DNA from 2 places in the Streptomyces sp. NPDC100445 genome. Region 2 is predicted to be linked to the other one. Evidence: predicted binding sites of a transcription regulator. Region 2 holds the regulator's gene; the other holds the start of a gene.
What was found. Region 2 encodes HspR, which represses chaperone genes until heat shock. Its sites were predicted from a motif close to TTGAGNNNNNNNNNCTCAA; they were not measured.
Positions count from the first base shown of each region.

Region 1: lon (endopeptidase La) is a predicted target of HspR. The motif match lies at 4,437-4,455, and genes of this name have one in related genera.

Region 1 is NZ_JBIVZV010000003.1:163,198-169,570, forward strand. Features, by position in the region: gene ACIQVT_RS09705 (SpoIIE family protein phosphatase) at 1-1,873, shown strand, start outside; gene lon (endopeptidase La) at 1,991-4,414, opposite strand; partial or broken gene ACIQVT_RS09715 (GNAT family N-acetyltransferase) at 4,556-4,924, opposite strand; gene ACIQVT_RS09720 (rhomboid-like protein) at 5,039-5,863, opposite strand; gene ACIQVT_RS09725 (spermidine synthase) at 6,058-6,373, shown strand, end outside.
Region 2 is NZ_JBIVZV010000014.1:236,644-243,016, reverse strand. Features, by position in the region: gene ACIQVT_RS29935 (MraY family glycosyltransferase) at 1-70, shown strand, start outside; gene dnaK (molecular chaperone DnaK) at 165-2,009, shown strand; gene grpE (nucleotide exchange factor GrpE) at 2,006-2,659, shown strand; gene dnaJ (molecular chaperone DnaJ) at 2,693-3,868, shown strand; gene ACIQVT_RS29915 (heat shock protein transcriptional repressor HspR) at 3,874-4,323, shown strand; gene ACIQVT_RS29910 (sugar ABC transporter substrate-binding protein) at 4,731-5,837, shown strand; gene ACIQVT_RS29905 (LuxR C-terminal-related transcriptional regulator) at 6,028-6,373, shown strand, end outside.

The DNA of each region.
Region 1 (6,373 bases), on a different contig from region 2:
ACCCGAGGAGGCGCGCGGTCCCCTCGCCCCCGGCCTCGCCCCGGCCACCGTCCTGACCCCGCTGAAGGACGCCGGCGGCGAGGTGCGTGCCGTCTGCCTGTCCGTGCAGCAGCCCGACCGGGACTCCGCCACCGGGCAGCGCGCCCCGGCGGACTCCGGCTCGCGCGTCGGGACGGTGGCGGACCAGGCCCGCGCCGCGCAGGAACTCGGCGAGGTCACCGTCCCCCGGCTCGCCGACGTCATGGCGGTCGATCTGCTGGACTCCCCGCGCACCGGCGAACAGGGCGGCGGGTCCCCCGATCCGATCGTGCTGCGCCGGGCCGCGCTGCGCGCCCTGCCGGAGGGCGGGGGCCCGCGCCGCGGCACCGGAGCACCCGCCGATGCCGGCACCGGAGCCCCCGCGGGCACCGGCACGGGAGCACCCGCGGGCACCGGCATCGGTGACGCCGTCGTCTGCCCGGCGGACTCGCCGCCCGCCCAGTGCCTGGCGGCGGCCCGCCCGCTGCTGTACGACACCGCCGACCCGGCCGTCGCCGGGTGGGCCGCGCTGGACCCGGGCGCCGCCTGGCTGGCCGCGTCCGGGGCGCGCGCCCTGCTGGCGGTGCCCCTCCTCCACCGGGGCAGCACGCTCGGTGTGGCCCTGTTCGCCCGCCACCCGGGGCGGGGGGCGTTCGGGCCCGAGGACCTCCGGCTGGCGGAGGAGTTCACCGCCAAGGCGGCCGCCGGCATCCAGCAGGCCCGGGACCACTCCGAGTCCCGTACGACCACGATGACCCTCCAGCGCAGCCTGCTCCCGCACACGCTGCCCGACCAGGCCGCGCTGGAGATCGCCACGCGCTATCTGCCGGCCGCCACCCGGGCCGGGGTGGGCGGGGACTGGTTCGACGTGATCCCGCTGTCCGGGGCGCGGGTGGCGCTGGTCGTGGGCGACGTGGTCGGGCACGGCATGCGCGCCTCCGCCACCATGGGCCGGCTGCGCACGGCGGTGCGCACCCTGGCCGACGTCGACCTGCCGGCCGACGAGCTGCTCACCCACCTCGACGACCTGGTGCTCCGGCTGGCCGCCGACGAGGGCAGTGCGGACCCGGCCGGCGACACCGCGGGCGGCATCGGCACCACCTGTCTGTACGCGGTCTACGATCCGGTGTCGCGCCGGTGCACCATGGCGCGGGCCGGCCATCCGCCCCCCGCCGTGGTCACCCCGGACGGGACGGTCCGCTTCGTCGACGTGCCCGCGGGGCCGCCGCTGGGGCTCGGCGGGCTGCCGTTCGAGGCGGTGGAGACCGAACTGCCCGAGGGCAGCGTGCTCGCCCTCTACACCGACGGGCTGCTCGAGGCCCGCGACCACGACATCGACGAGGCACTGGACAAGATGTTCCGCGCGCTCGGCCGCCCGGCGAAGTCGCTGGAGTCGGTGTGCGACCGGGTGCTCACCGAGTTGCTCAGCCACCGTCCCGACGACGACATCGCCCTGCTGGTCGCGCGCACCCGGGCGCTGCACGCGGACCGGGTCGCCTCCTGGGAACTCGACAACGAGTTCACCGTCGTCTCCGTGGCCCGCCGGTACGCCACCGACCAGCTCACCACCTGGGGCCTGGACGAGGCCGCGTTCACCACGGAGCTGATGGTCAGCGAGCTGGTCACCAACGCGATCCGCTACGGCCGCCCGCCCATCCAGCTCCGGCTGATCCACCAGGGCCGCAAGCTGATCTGCGAGGTGTACGACTCCAGCGGCACCACCCCGCACATGCGGCGCGCCCGCATCTTCGACGAGGGCGGGCGGGGCCTGCTGCTGGTGGCGCAACTGGCCGAACGGTGGGGCACCCGGCACGACCGGGTGGGCAAGACGGTGTGGGCGGAGCAGTCGGTCTGACGCCTTCGGACCCGGACAGGCCGCCGCCCCGCCACAGGTAGGGACCGCGACCGTGCAGGGCGAAGGCCCGGACCTCCCGTACGGGAAGACCGGGCCCCGCCCCTGCCGAGGCGTCCGTCACGCCGCCACGGGCACCTCCGGCGCCGCCCCGGCCACGGCGGGCGCGAGCGCCAGTTCCAGGACCTGGCGGACGTCGGTCACGGCGTGGACGTCCAGCTTGTCCAGCACCTCGGCCGGCACGTCGTCCAGGTCGGGTTCGTTGCGCTTGGGGATGATCACGGTGGTCACCCCGGCGCGGTGGGCGGCCAGCAGCTTCTGCTTCACCCCGCCGATGGGCAGCACCCGGCCGGTCAGCGAGACCTCGCCGGTCATGGCGACGTCGGTGCGGACCAGGCGGCCGGAGAGCAGCGAGGCGAGGGCCGTGGTCATCGTGATGCCGGCGCTCGGGCCGTCCTTCGGGACGGCGCCCGCCGGGAAGTGGATGTGCACGCCCCGGTCCTTGAGGTCGGCCACCGGCAGCTCCAGTTCGGCGCCGTGGCTGCGCAGGAAGCTCAGCGCGATCTGCGCCGACTCCTTCATCACGTCACCGAGCTGTCCGGTGAGGGTCAGGCCCGCGCCGCCGGTCTCCGGGTCGGCGAGGGACGCCTCCACGAACAGCACGTCCCCGCCGGCACCGGTGACCGCCAGGCCGGTCGCCACGCCGGGTACGGCCGTACGGCGCTCGGCCGGGTCCTGGGCGGACTCGGGCACGTGGTGGGGGCGGCCGATCAGAGCGCGCAGGTCGGCGTCGGTCACGGTGAACGGCAGTTCCCGCTCGCCCAGTTCGTGCTGGGCGGCGACCTTGCGCAGCAGCCGGGCGATGGACCGCTCCAGGGTCCGCACGCCGGCCTCGCGGGTGTACTCGCCGGCGAGCCTGCGCAGCGCGCCCTCCTCCAGGGTGACCTCGTCCCCGTGCAGGCCGGCCCGCTCCAACTGGCGCGGGAGCAGGTGGTCGCGGGCGATGACGACCTTCTCGTCCTCGGTGTAGCCGTCCAGCCGGACGATCTCCATGCGGTCCGCGAGCGCCTCCGGGATGGCCTCCAGGACGTTGGCGGTGGCGAGGAAGACCACGTCGGACAGGTCCAGCTCGACCTCCAGGTAGTGGTCGCGGAAGGTGTGGTTCTGCGCCGGGTCCAGCACCTCCAGCAGGGCGGCCGCCGGGTCGCCGCGGAAGTCCGAACCGACCTTGTCGATCTCGTCGAGCAGGACGACGGGGTTCATCGACCCGGCCTCCTTGACGGCCCGCACGATCCGGCCGGGCAGCGCGCCGACGTACGTACGGCGGTGGCCGCGGATCTCGGCCTCGTCGCGGACGCCGCCGAGGGCCACGCGGACGAACTCGCGTCCCATGGCGTGGGCCACCGACTGCCCGAGCGAGGTCTTGCCGACTCCTGGCGGCCCGACCAGCGCGAGCACCGCGCCGCCGCGCCGTCCGCCGACCACGCCGAGTCCCCGGTCACCGCGCCGCTTGCGCACGGCCAGGTACTCGGTGATGCGCTCCTTCACGTCCTCCAGTCCGGCGTGCTCGGCGTCGAGCACGGCCTTGGCGCCCCGGATGTCGTAGGCGTCCTCGGTCCGCACGTTCCACGGCATCTCCAGGACGGTGTCCAGCCAGGTGCGGATCCAGGAGCCCTCGGGCGACTGGTCGGAGGCGCGCTCCAGCTTGTCGACCTCCTTCAGGGCGGCCTCGCGGACCTTCTCCGGCAGGTCGGCGGCCTCCACGCGGGCGCGGTAGTCGTCGGACTCCTCGGCCGGGTCCTTGCCGTCGCCGTTCAGCTCGCGCAGCTCCTTGCGGACGGCCTCCAGCTGGCGGCGGAGCAGGAACTCCCGCTGCTGCCTGTCGACGCCCTCCTGGACGTCCTTGGCGATGGTCTCGGCCACGTCCTGCTCGGCGAGGTGGTCGCGGAGCTGCTGGGTGGCGAGCCGCAGCCGGGCCACCGGGTCGGCGGTCTCCAGCAGGGCGACCTTCTGGTCGGTGGTGAGGAACGGCGAGTAGCCGGAGTTGTCGGCGAGCGCGGCGACGTCGTCGATGGCCTGGACGCGGTCCACGACCTGCCAGGCGCCGCGCTTCTTCAGCCAGGTGGTGGCGAGCGCCTTGTACTCCTTGACGAGTTCGGTGACGTGGCCCGGCAGCGGTTCGGGCACGCTCTCCTCGATCCGGGCACCCTCGACCCACAGCGCGGCGCCGGGGCCGGTGGTGCCGGCGCCGATGCGCACCCGGCTCCGGCCGCGGATCAGTGCTCCCGGGTCACCGTCGGCGAGCCGGCCGACCTGCTCGACCGTGCCGAGGACGCCGGTGCCGGCGTAGGTGCCGTCGATGCGCGGGACCAGCAGCACGGTGGGCTTGCCGGACTCCGGGGCGGCGGACTGGGCGGCCTCCACCGCGGCCCGCACCTCGGCGTCACTCAGGTCCAGCGGGACGACCATGCCGGGCAGCACGACCTCGTCGTCGAGCGGCAGCAGCGGCAGGTTGAGCGTGAACGCCGGTGACTCAGCAGCCATGATCTCCCCTTCGGCAGTCAACTTGAGCTATGCCGACTCAATGTTCCGGCGGCCCCTGTTGTTCCCATCCGGCTGTTCGCCGTGAGCGATCACGGAATCCGCTGGCCGGTCGGGTGCTGCCGGACGGGTCTCCGGGTCGCCGGCGGAGGGCGTGGCCGGGGACCGCAGGTCGAGTCGCTGCGCGGCGTCCCAGCTTTGCCACGAAGCGCATCGAGCCGACGTTGGCGGTCCGGGTGTGGAGCACCAGCAGCTCGCCGGGAAGTACACCGTCGAGCCAGTCGAGTGCCGCCGCGCACGCCTCCGCGGCGTACCCGAATCCCCACGCGCGCGGCAGGAACATGTAGCCGAGATCGACCATCCCCGCGGCAGCCGGACGACCGTGCTCCGGTGCTCTCCTGAGCAGAATCTGGCCGATCATCGCCCCGTCGAGCTCGACGACGAGACTCCCGGGCCACCGCGCGGGCGGGGGTCGCCGAGGTAGGTGTGGACCTCTGGTGACGCAAGCGGCTCGCTTCGCAAGGTCGATCCGCACGACTCCCGCGCCGACCGTGCGGACAGCGCCTTCATCCCGCCGACCACAGCGACCGTCCCGGGCCTCCTGCCGCACTGGGCATCGGCGGCCGATCAGCGCAGGTGAGGTCCTCGCCGGGGGGCTCCGGCCGGCGGATGCGGGCGGCGCAGCAGCGGCCAGGCGGCCACCCCGGTCGCCAGGGCGATGAGGTGGCCCCAGTCGGTCAGCGGGTCCAGGTAGGCGTACAGGTCGCCCAGGAGCGCTCCGGTCACGGGTACCAGCACCGACCAGCGCAGCCAGGGCCGGAGCAGTCCGGCCAGCGCGCCGACGCTGGCGGCGACGCCGAAGCTGATGCCGTAGTCGAGGCGGTGCAGGGAGGTCGGGGGCAGGTGGCCGGCCAGGACGGCGAGGCCGACGGGCACCTCGGTGGCGAGGGTGGCAACGACGTGGCCGGCGAGGAAGACGCAGGCGGCCCGCACCGCGCCCACCCGCCGTTCCAGCGCGGTGAGCACCAGCACGAACGCGACGGCGTACGGCGAGACGATCCCGCCCGCGATCCACAGCGCGCTCGCCGCCAGCACGGGGACGGGCGTGCGTATCAGGTGGGCGACGTCCGTGCTGGAGGACTGGTGCAGGGCGTGCACCAGGGCGGGGCCGGCCACGGTGGTGACCACGGAGGTGACCGCCAGGACCGTCGCGTAGGCGAAGGTGAACGGGGTGCCGGCCGGGGTGGGCAGCAGGCGCCAGGGCCGTGGGGCAGGCCCGGACGGGCGGGCGGGGGCCGCGGCGGACCGCGGCGCGGGCCCGCGCGGGCCGGGCACTCCGTCCAGCAGACCGGCGACGGGCGGGGCGGGGGCGGCGGCGGAACCGCCGGGCAGGGGCGGGGCCGGCAGCGGCGGGGCCGCGGCCCGAGCGGGGCCCTGCGTGATCCGTTCCACGGTGCGGCGCTCCTTCCGTCGTCCCCCAACCCTTGGGCCCCGGCGCGCCGCTGTCTATGACCGGCGCCACCCGGGAGCGGATTCACAGCGATCTCTCACCTCCCGGCCGCGTGCGTGGGCCGCGAGTCCGGGGCGGCCGTCGCACCGCGCGCAATTCCCGTGAAGGATCTGCTCCGTTCGGCCAGGATGGGGCCATGACTGCCCCGCTCGACTCCCCCGAGGTCCTGGACCGGCGCGACGGCCCGTACGGGGAGGTGGTGCTGCGCCGGCACGGCCCGCTGCTCCAGATCATCGCCAACGGCTGCTTCCTGATGGACACGTCCGACGGCCGCTCGGAGCGGCTGCTGGTCGACGCCGCCCGGGCCGCGCTGGACGGACGGCCGAGGCCCCACGTGCTGATCGGGGGGCTGGGCGTGGGGTTCTCGCTCGCACACGCGGCGGCCGATCCGGGGTGGGGGCGGATCACCGTGGTGGAGCGGGAACCCGCCGTCATCGACTGGCACCGGCGGG
Region 2 (6,373 bases):
ACCGGTGCAGCCGCCCCGGCGAGGGACGTCTACGCAGGTCACAGGCCACTTGCGCGTAAGGAACGGATAAGACTTGAGTCTCGTTGGCTCAGGTCTGTTGACCCAGCGGCTCTCCTCGTGCACACTTGAGTCTGTTCCACTCAAGTCAGCTGGAGGAATCAACCATGGCACGTGCGGTCGGCATCGACCTGGGCACGACTAACTCCGTCGTCAGCGTTCTGGAGGGCGGCGAGCCCACCGTCATCACCAACGCCGAGGGTGCCAGGACCACGCCGTCCGTCGTCGCCTTCGCCAAGAACGGTGAGGTGCTCGTCGGCGAGGTCGCCAAGCGCCAGGCGGTCACGAACGTGGACCGGACCATCCGCTCGGTGAAGCGCCACATGGGCACCGACTGGAAGATCCAGCTCGACGGCAAGGACTTCAACCCGCAGCAGATCTCCGCGTTCATCCTTCAGAAGCTGAAGCGCGACGCCGAGTCCTACCTGGGCGAGAAGGTCACGGACGCGGTCATCACCGTCCCGGCCTACTTCAACGACTCCGAGCGCCAGGCGACGAAGGAGGCCGGCGAGATCGCCGGTCTGAACGTCCTGCGCATCGTCAACGAGCCGACCGCGGCGGCGCTCGCGTACGGCCTCGACAAGGACGACCAGACGATCCTCGTCTTCGACCTCGGTGGCGGCACCTTCGACGTGTCCCTCCTGGAGATCGGTGACGGCGTCGTCGAGGTGAAGGCGACCAACGGCGACAACCACCTCGGCGGTGACGACTGGGACCAGCGTGTCGTCGACTACCTGGTCAAGCAGTTCCAGTCCGGCCACGGCGTGGACCTGTCCAAGGACAAGATGGCCCTCCAGCGCCTGCGCGAGGCGGCGGAGAAGGCCAAGATCGAGCTGTCCTCCTCCACGGAGACCTCGATCAACCTGCCCTACATCACCGCGTCGGCCGAGGGCCCGCTGCACCTGGACGAGAAGCTCACCCGCGCCCAGTTCCAGCAGCTGACGGCCGACCTGCTGGAGCGGTGCAAGACGCCGTTCCACAACGTGATCAAGGACGCCGGCATCCAGCTCGGCGAGATCGACCACGTCGTCCTGGTCGGTGGTTCCACCCGCATGCCCGCCGTCGCCGAGCTCGTCAAGGAGCTGACCGGCGGCAAGGAGGCCAACAAGGGTGTGAACCCGGACGAGGTCGTCGCCATCGGCGCCTCGCTCCAGGCCGGTGTCCTCAAGGGCGAGGTCAAGGACGTCCTGCTGCTCGACGTCACCCCGCTGTCCCTCGGCATCGAGACCAAGGGCGGCATCATGACCAAGCTGATCGAGCGCAACACCACGATCCCGACCAAGCGCTCGGAGATCTTCACGACGGCCGAGGACAACCAGCCGTCGGTGCAGATCCAGGTCTACCAGGGCGAGCGCGAGATCGCGGCCTACAACAAGAAGCTCGGCATGTTCGAGCTGACCGGTCTGCCGCCGGCGCCGCGCGGCGTCCCGCAGATCGAGGTCTCCTTCGACATCGACGCCAACGGCATCATGCACGTCACGGCGAAGGACCTCGGCACCGGCAAGGAGCAGAAGATGACCGTCACCGGCGGCTCCTCGCTCCCGAAGGACGAGGTCGACCGCATGCGCGAGGAGGCCGAGCGCTACGCGGAGGAGGACCACAAGCGCCGCGAGGCCGCCGAGACCCGCAACCAGGGCGAGCAGCTCGTCTACCAGACCGAGAAGTTCCTCAAGGACAACGAGGACAAGGTCCCCGGCGAGATCCGCACCGAGGTCGAGGCCGCCGTCGGCGAGCTGAAGGAAGCCCTCAAGGGCGAGGACACCGGCGAGATCCGCTCCGCCACGGAGAAGGTCGCCGCCGTCTCGCAGAAGCTGGGCCAGGCGCTCTACGCCGACGCCCAGGGCGCCCAGGCCGCCGGTGGCGCGACCGCCGGTGCCGGTGAGGCCAAGGCCGACGACGACGTCGTCGACGCCGAGATCGTGGACGACGAGCGCAAGGACGGTGCCGCGTGACGGAGGAGACCCCGGGTTTCGAGGAGAAGCCCGACGTCCCCTCCGGCGCCACCCCCGACGACGCCGAACCGAAGGCCGCCTCCGAAGAGGGGGCGGCCCCGGCCGGGGACGTAAGTGCAGACCCGGGCCTGGTGGCCCAGCTGGATCAGGTCCGGACGGCGCTCGGTGAGCGCACGGCCGACCTCCAGCGCCTCCAGGCCGAGTACCAGAACTACCGCCGCCGTGTCGACCGGGACCGGGCCGCGGTCAAGGAGATCGCCGTCGCGAACCTCCTGACCGAGCTGTTGCCCGTGCTCGACGACATCGGCCGCGCGCGGGAACACGGCGAACTGGTCGGCGGCTTCAAGTCGGTGGCCGAGTCGCTGGAGACCGTCGCGGCCAAGATGGGCCTCCAGCAGTTCGGCAAGGAGGGCGAGCCCTTCGACCCGACGATCCACGAGGCCCTGATGCACTCCTACGCGCCGGACGTCACCGAGACGACCTGCGTGGCGATCCTCCAGCCGGGGTACCGCATCGGCGAGCGCACCATCCGCCCCGCGCGGGTGGCCGTCGCCGAACCGCAGCCCGGCGCGCAGACCGTCAAGGCGGAGGACGCGGAGGAGACGGCGGCGGCCGACGACAAGGAGAGCGGTGGCCCGGACGAGGGCTGACGTGAGGACCCGGGGGAAGGAGGGACGTCGAGGATGAGCACCAAGGACTTCATCGAGAAGGACTACTACAAGGTCCTCGGCGTCCCCAAGGACGCCACCGAGGCCGAGATCAAGAAGGCGTACCGCAAGCTCGCCCGCGAGTTCCACCCGGACGCCAACAAGGGCAACGCCAAGGCGGAGGAGCGCTTCAAGGAGATCTCCGAGGCGAACGACGTCCTCGGCGATCCCAAGAAGCGCAAGGAGTACGACGAGGCACGCGCCCTGTTCGGCAACGGTGGCTTCCGCCCCGGGCCGGGCGCGGCCGGCGGCTCCTTCAACTTCGACCTCGGCGACCTGTTCGGCGGCGGTGGGGGCACCACCCAGGCCGGCGGCTTCGGTGGTGGCATCGGGGACGTCTTCGGGGGCCTGTTCAACCGCGGCGGCACCGCGGGGACCCGGACCCAGCCCCGGCGCGGCCAGGACGTGGAGTCCGAGGTCACGCTGAGCTTCACGGAGGCCATCGAGGGCGCCACCGTGCCCCTGCGGATGTCCTCCCAGGCGCCGTGCAAGGCCTGTTCGGGCACCGGCGACAAGAACGGCACGCCCCGCGTGTGCCCGACCTGCGTCGGCACCGGGCAGGTCGCCCGGGGATCGGGCGGCGGCTTCTCGCTCACCGACCCCTGCCCCGACTGCAAGGGCCGCGGCCTGATCGCCGAGCACCCCTGCATGGAGTGCAAGGGCAGCGGGCGCGCGAAGTCCTCCCGCACGATGCAGGTCCGCATCCCGGCGGGCGTCACCGACGGGCAGCGCATCCGGCTGCGTGGCAAGGGCGCGCCCGGCGAGCGGGGCGGACCGGCGGGCGACCTCTACGTCGCCGTGCACGTCGGCGAGCACCCGGTGTTCGGGCGCAAGGGCGACAACCTCACCGTCACCGTCCCGGTGACGTTCGCCGAGGCGGCCCTCGGCGGCGAGGTGCGGGTGCCGACGCTCAACGGACCGGTCGTCACCCTGAAACTGCCGCCCGGCACGCCGAACGGTCGTACGATGCGGGCGCGGGGCAAGGGCGCGGTCCGCAAGGACGGCACCCGTGGCGACCTGTTGGTCACCGTGGAGGTGAGTGTCCCGCAGGACCTGTCGGGCAAGGCTCGTGACGCCCTGGAGGCGTACCGCGAGGCGACCGCGGGCGAGGACCCGCGGGCGGAGCTGTTCGAGGCCGCGAAGGGAGCTTGAGAGTGATGGACGGCCGTCGGCGCAACCCCTATGAACTGACCGAGGAAACCCCGGTCTACGTCATCTCGGTGGCGGCCCAGCTCTCCGGACTCCACCCGCAGACGCTGCGCCAGTACGACCGCCTGGGCCTCGTCTCCCCGGACCGCACCGCGGGCCGGGGCCGGCGCTACTCGGCCCGTGACATCGAACTGCTCCGCCAGGTGCAGCAGTTGTCACAGGACGAGGGCGTCAACCTGGCCGGCATCAAGCGCATCATCGACCTGGAGAACCAGGTCGCCGCGCTCCAGTCCCGGGTCGCGGAGCTGGAGTCGGCCCTGGACGGCGCGGCGACGGCGATGCGGCAGCGCGAGGCCGCGGTCCACGCCTCCTACCGGCGCGACCTGGTGCCGTACCAGGAGGTCCAGCAGACCAGCGCGCTGGTGGTGTGGCGGCCCAAGCGGCAGCAGCAGGACTGAGCGGCGGTCAGCGGTACCGGGAGGGGCCGGCGGGAGCGATCCCGCCGGCCCCTCCCGTGTGTCCGGGGGCGTCGGCCGATCCGCCCGCGAGGGCCGCTCGATTGGCCGGGATTGTTCGCTCTCCTGATCGAGTCGGGGCGGTCTCCGGTGCCCGCGGTCACGGGTCGTGGCGGCGACGGTGGGTTGTACGGAACTTTGCCGACGCGTGAACTCCCTTTGGATGAAGGGTCCGTAAAGGGTATTTGAAGGGGGTTTCGCGGAACCTCCACAGGGACACCTGTGCGTGGCGTTGCGCACTCGTTAAGTGATTCTTCTTGACGCCGGGTGGCGGCTCCGCGTTGTCTTTTCAGACACCTGGGTCGTATTGCAGCACCCACGTCCGGAACGCACCTGAAGTGAGCCCTCGCATGCGCCGTATCGCCATATCCGTGGCCGCGTCCACGATGACCCTCTCGCTCGCCGGCTGTGGCGTGCTGAACGCGACGGGGGACGGAGCGAGCGCGAGCCCGACGAAGGGCAACGACATCACCGTGGGCCTGCTGCTCCCGGAGAAGGCCAACACGCGCTACGAGAAGTTCGACTACCCCATCATCAAGGACAAGGTGGCCGAACTCACCAAGAAGCAGGGCAAGGTGGAGTACGCCAACGCGGACGCGAGCGCCGCCCGCCAGGCCGAGCAGCTCCAGAACATGATCGACGAGAAGGTCGACGTCATCCTGCTCGACGCCGTGGACGCGCACCTCGTCGCCCCCGGGGTGGAGAAGGCCAAGAGCGCCGGCATCCCGGTCATCGCCTACGACCGCCTCGCCGAGGGCCCGATCGACGGCTACGTCTCCTTCGACAACGAACTCGTCGGCGAGGTGCAGGGCCGCACCCTGCTGGAGGCGATGGGCCCGGGCGTCGGCACCTCCGACAAGATCGTCATGATGAACGGCTCGCCCACCGACCCGAACGCCAAGCAGTTCAAGGAGGGTGCGCTCTCCGAGCTGAACGGCAAGGTCGACATCGCGCAGAGCTACGACACCACGGGCTGGAAGCCGGAGAACGCCGAGGCCAACATGGCCAAGGCGATCGCGCTGATCGGCAAGGGCAACATCGCCGGGGTCTACGCCGCCAACGACGGCATGGCCGGCGGTGTCATCAAGGCCCTGAAGGCGGCCGGTGTCACCTCGCTGCCCCCGATCACCGGCCAGGACGCGGAACTGGACGGCGTCCAGCGGGTCGTGAGCGGCGAGCAGTACATGAGCGTCTACAAGTCCTACCCGGACGAGGCCGCGGCCGCCGCGCAGATCGCCGTCACCAAGATCCAGGGCAAGGACATCCAGTTCGACGCCCTGACCCAGGACCGGGTCGACAGCCCCACCACCAAGCAGGTCCCGTCCCGGCTGGTCCAGGTGAGCGCGCTGACCAGGAAGACCATCAAGGACACCGTCATCGCGGACCACATCTACGGCGTCGACGACATCTGCACCACCCGGTACAAGGCGTCCTGCGCGGCCATCGGCCTGAAGTGACGGCAGCGCCCCCGCGCCGCACGGCCCCCGGCCGTGCGGCGCACCGCGGGGCGGCACCCGGCGCGTGGGCGAAACCCGGGCACAGCGTCGCATTCCGGTGACCGGTGTCCGGGGAGCCGTGTTGCGGACCCGGTCGGCTCCGCGCATAGTTGCGCTGCGGAAGGGCAGCACACCGGGGGTGGAATGGGCGATGGCCGGGCACGGGACGGAGGAACATCCTCACGGTGCCGACCGGCTGTGCGAGGCCGGGGATCGGGTGTATTCCCGGGCCGTACGCCGGGGACGGGTGCCCCGCACGGACGCCGGACCGGTGCCCTGTCTGCTGGACCTGGCCCTGCTGCACCCGGACCCCGACGACATGGACTGGCTGGTGCCGACCTCCCCGCAGGAGGTGATGACCCGGCTGCTGCGCGGGGTCTACGACGAGGTGAGCGCCAGTCAGCGACGGGTCGGTTCGGCGGTGGCCGCCGTGGAGCGTTACGCGGGCCTGGGCCGGCAGCCGCAGGCCCTGACGGCGTCCGGCGAGGGCAGCGCCA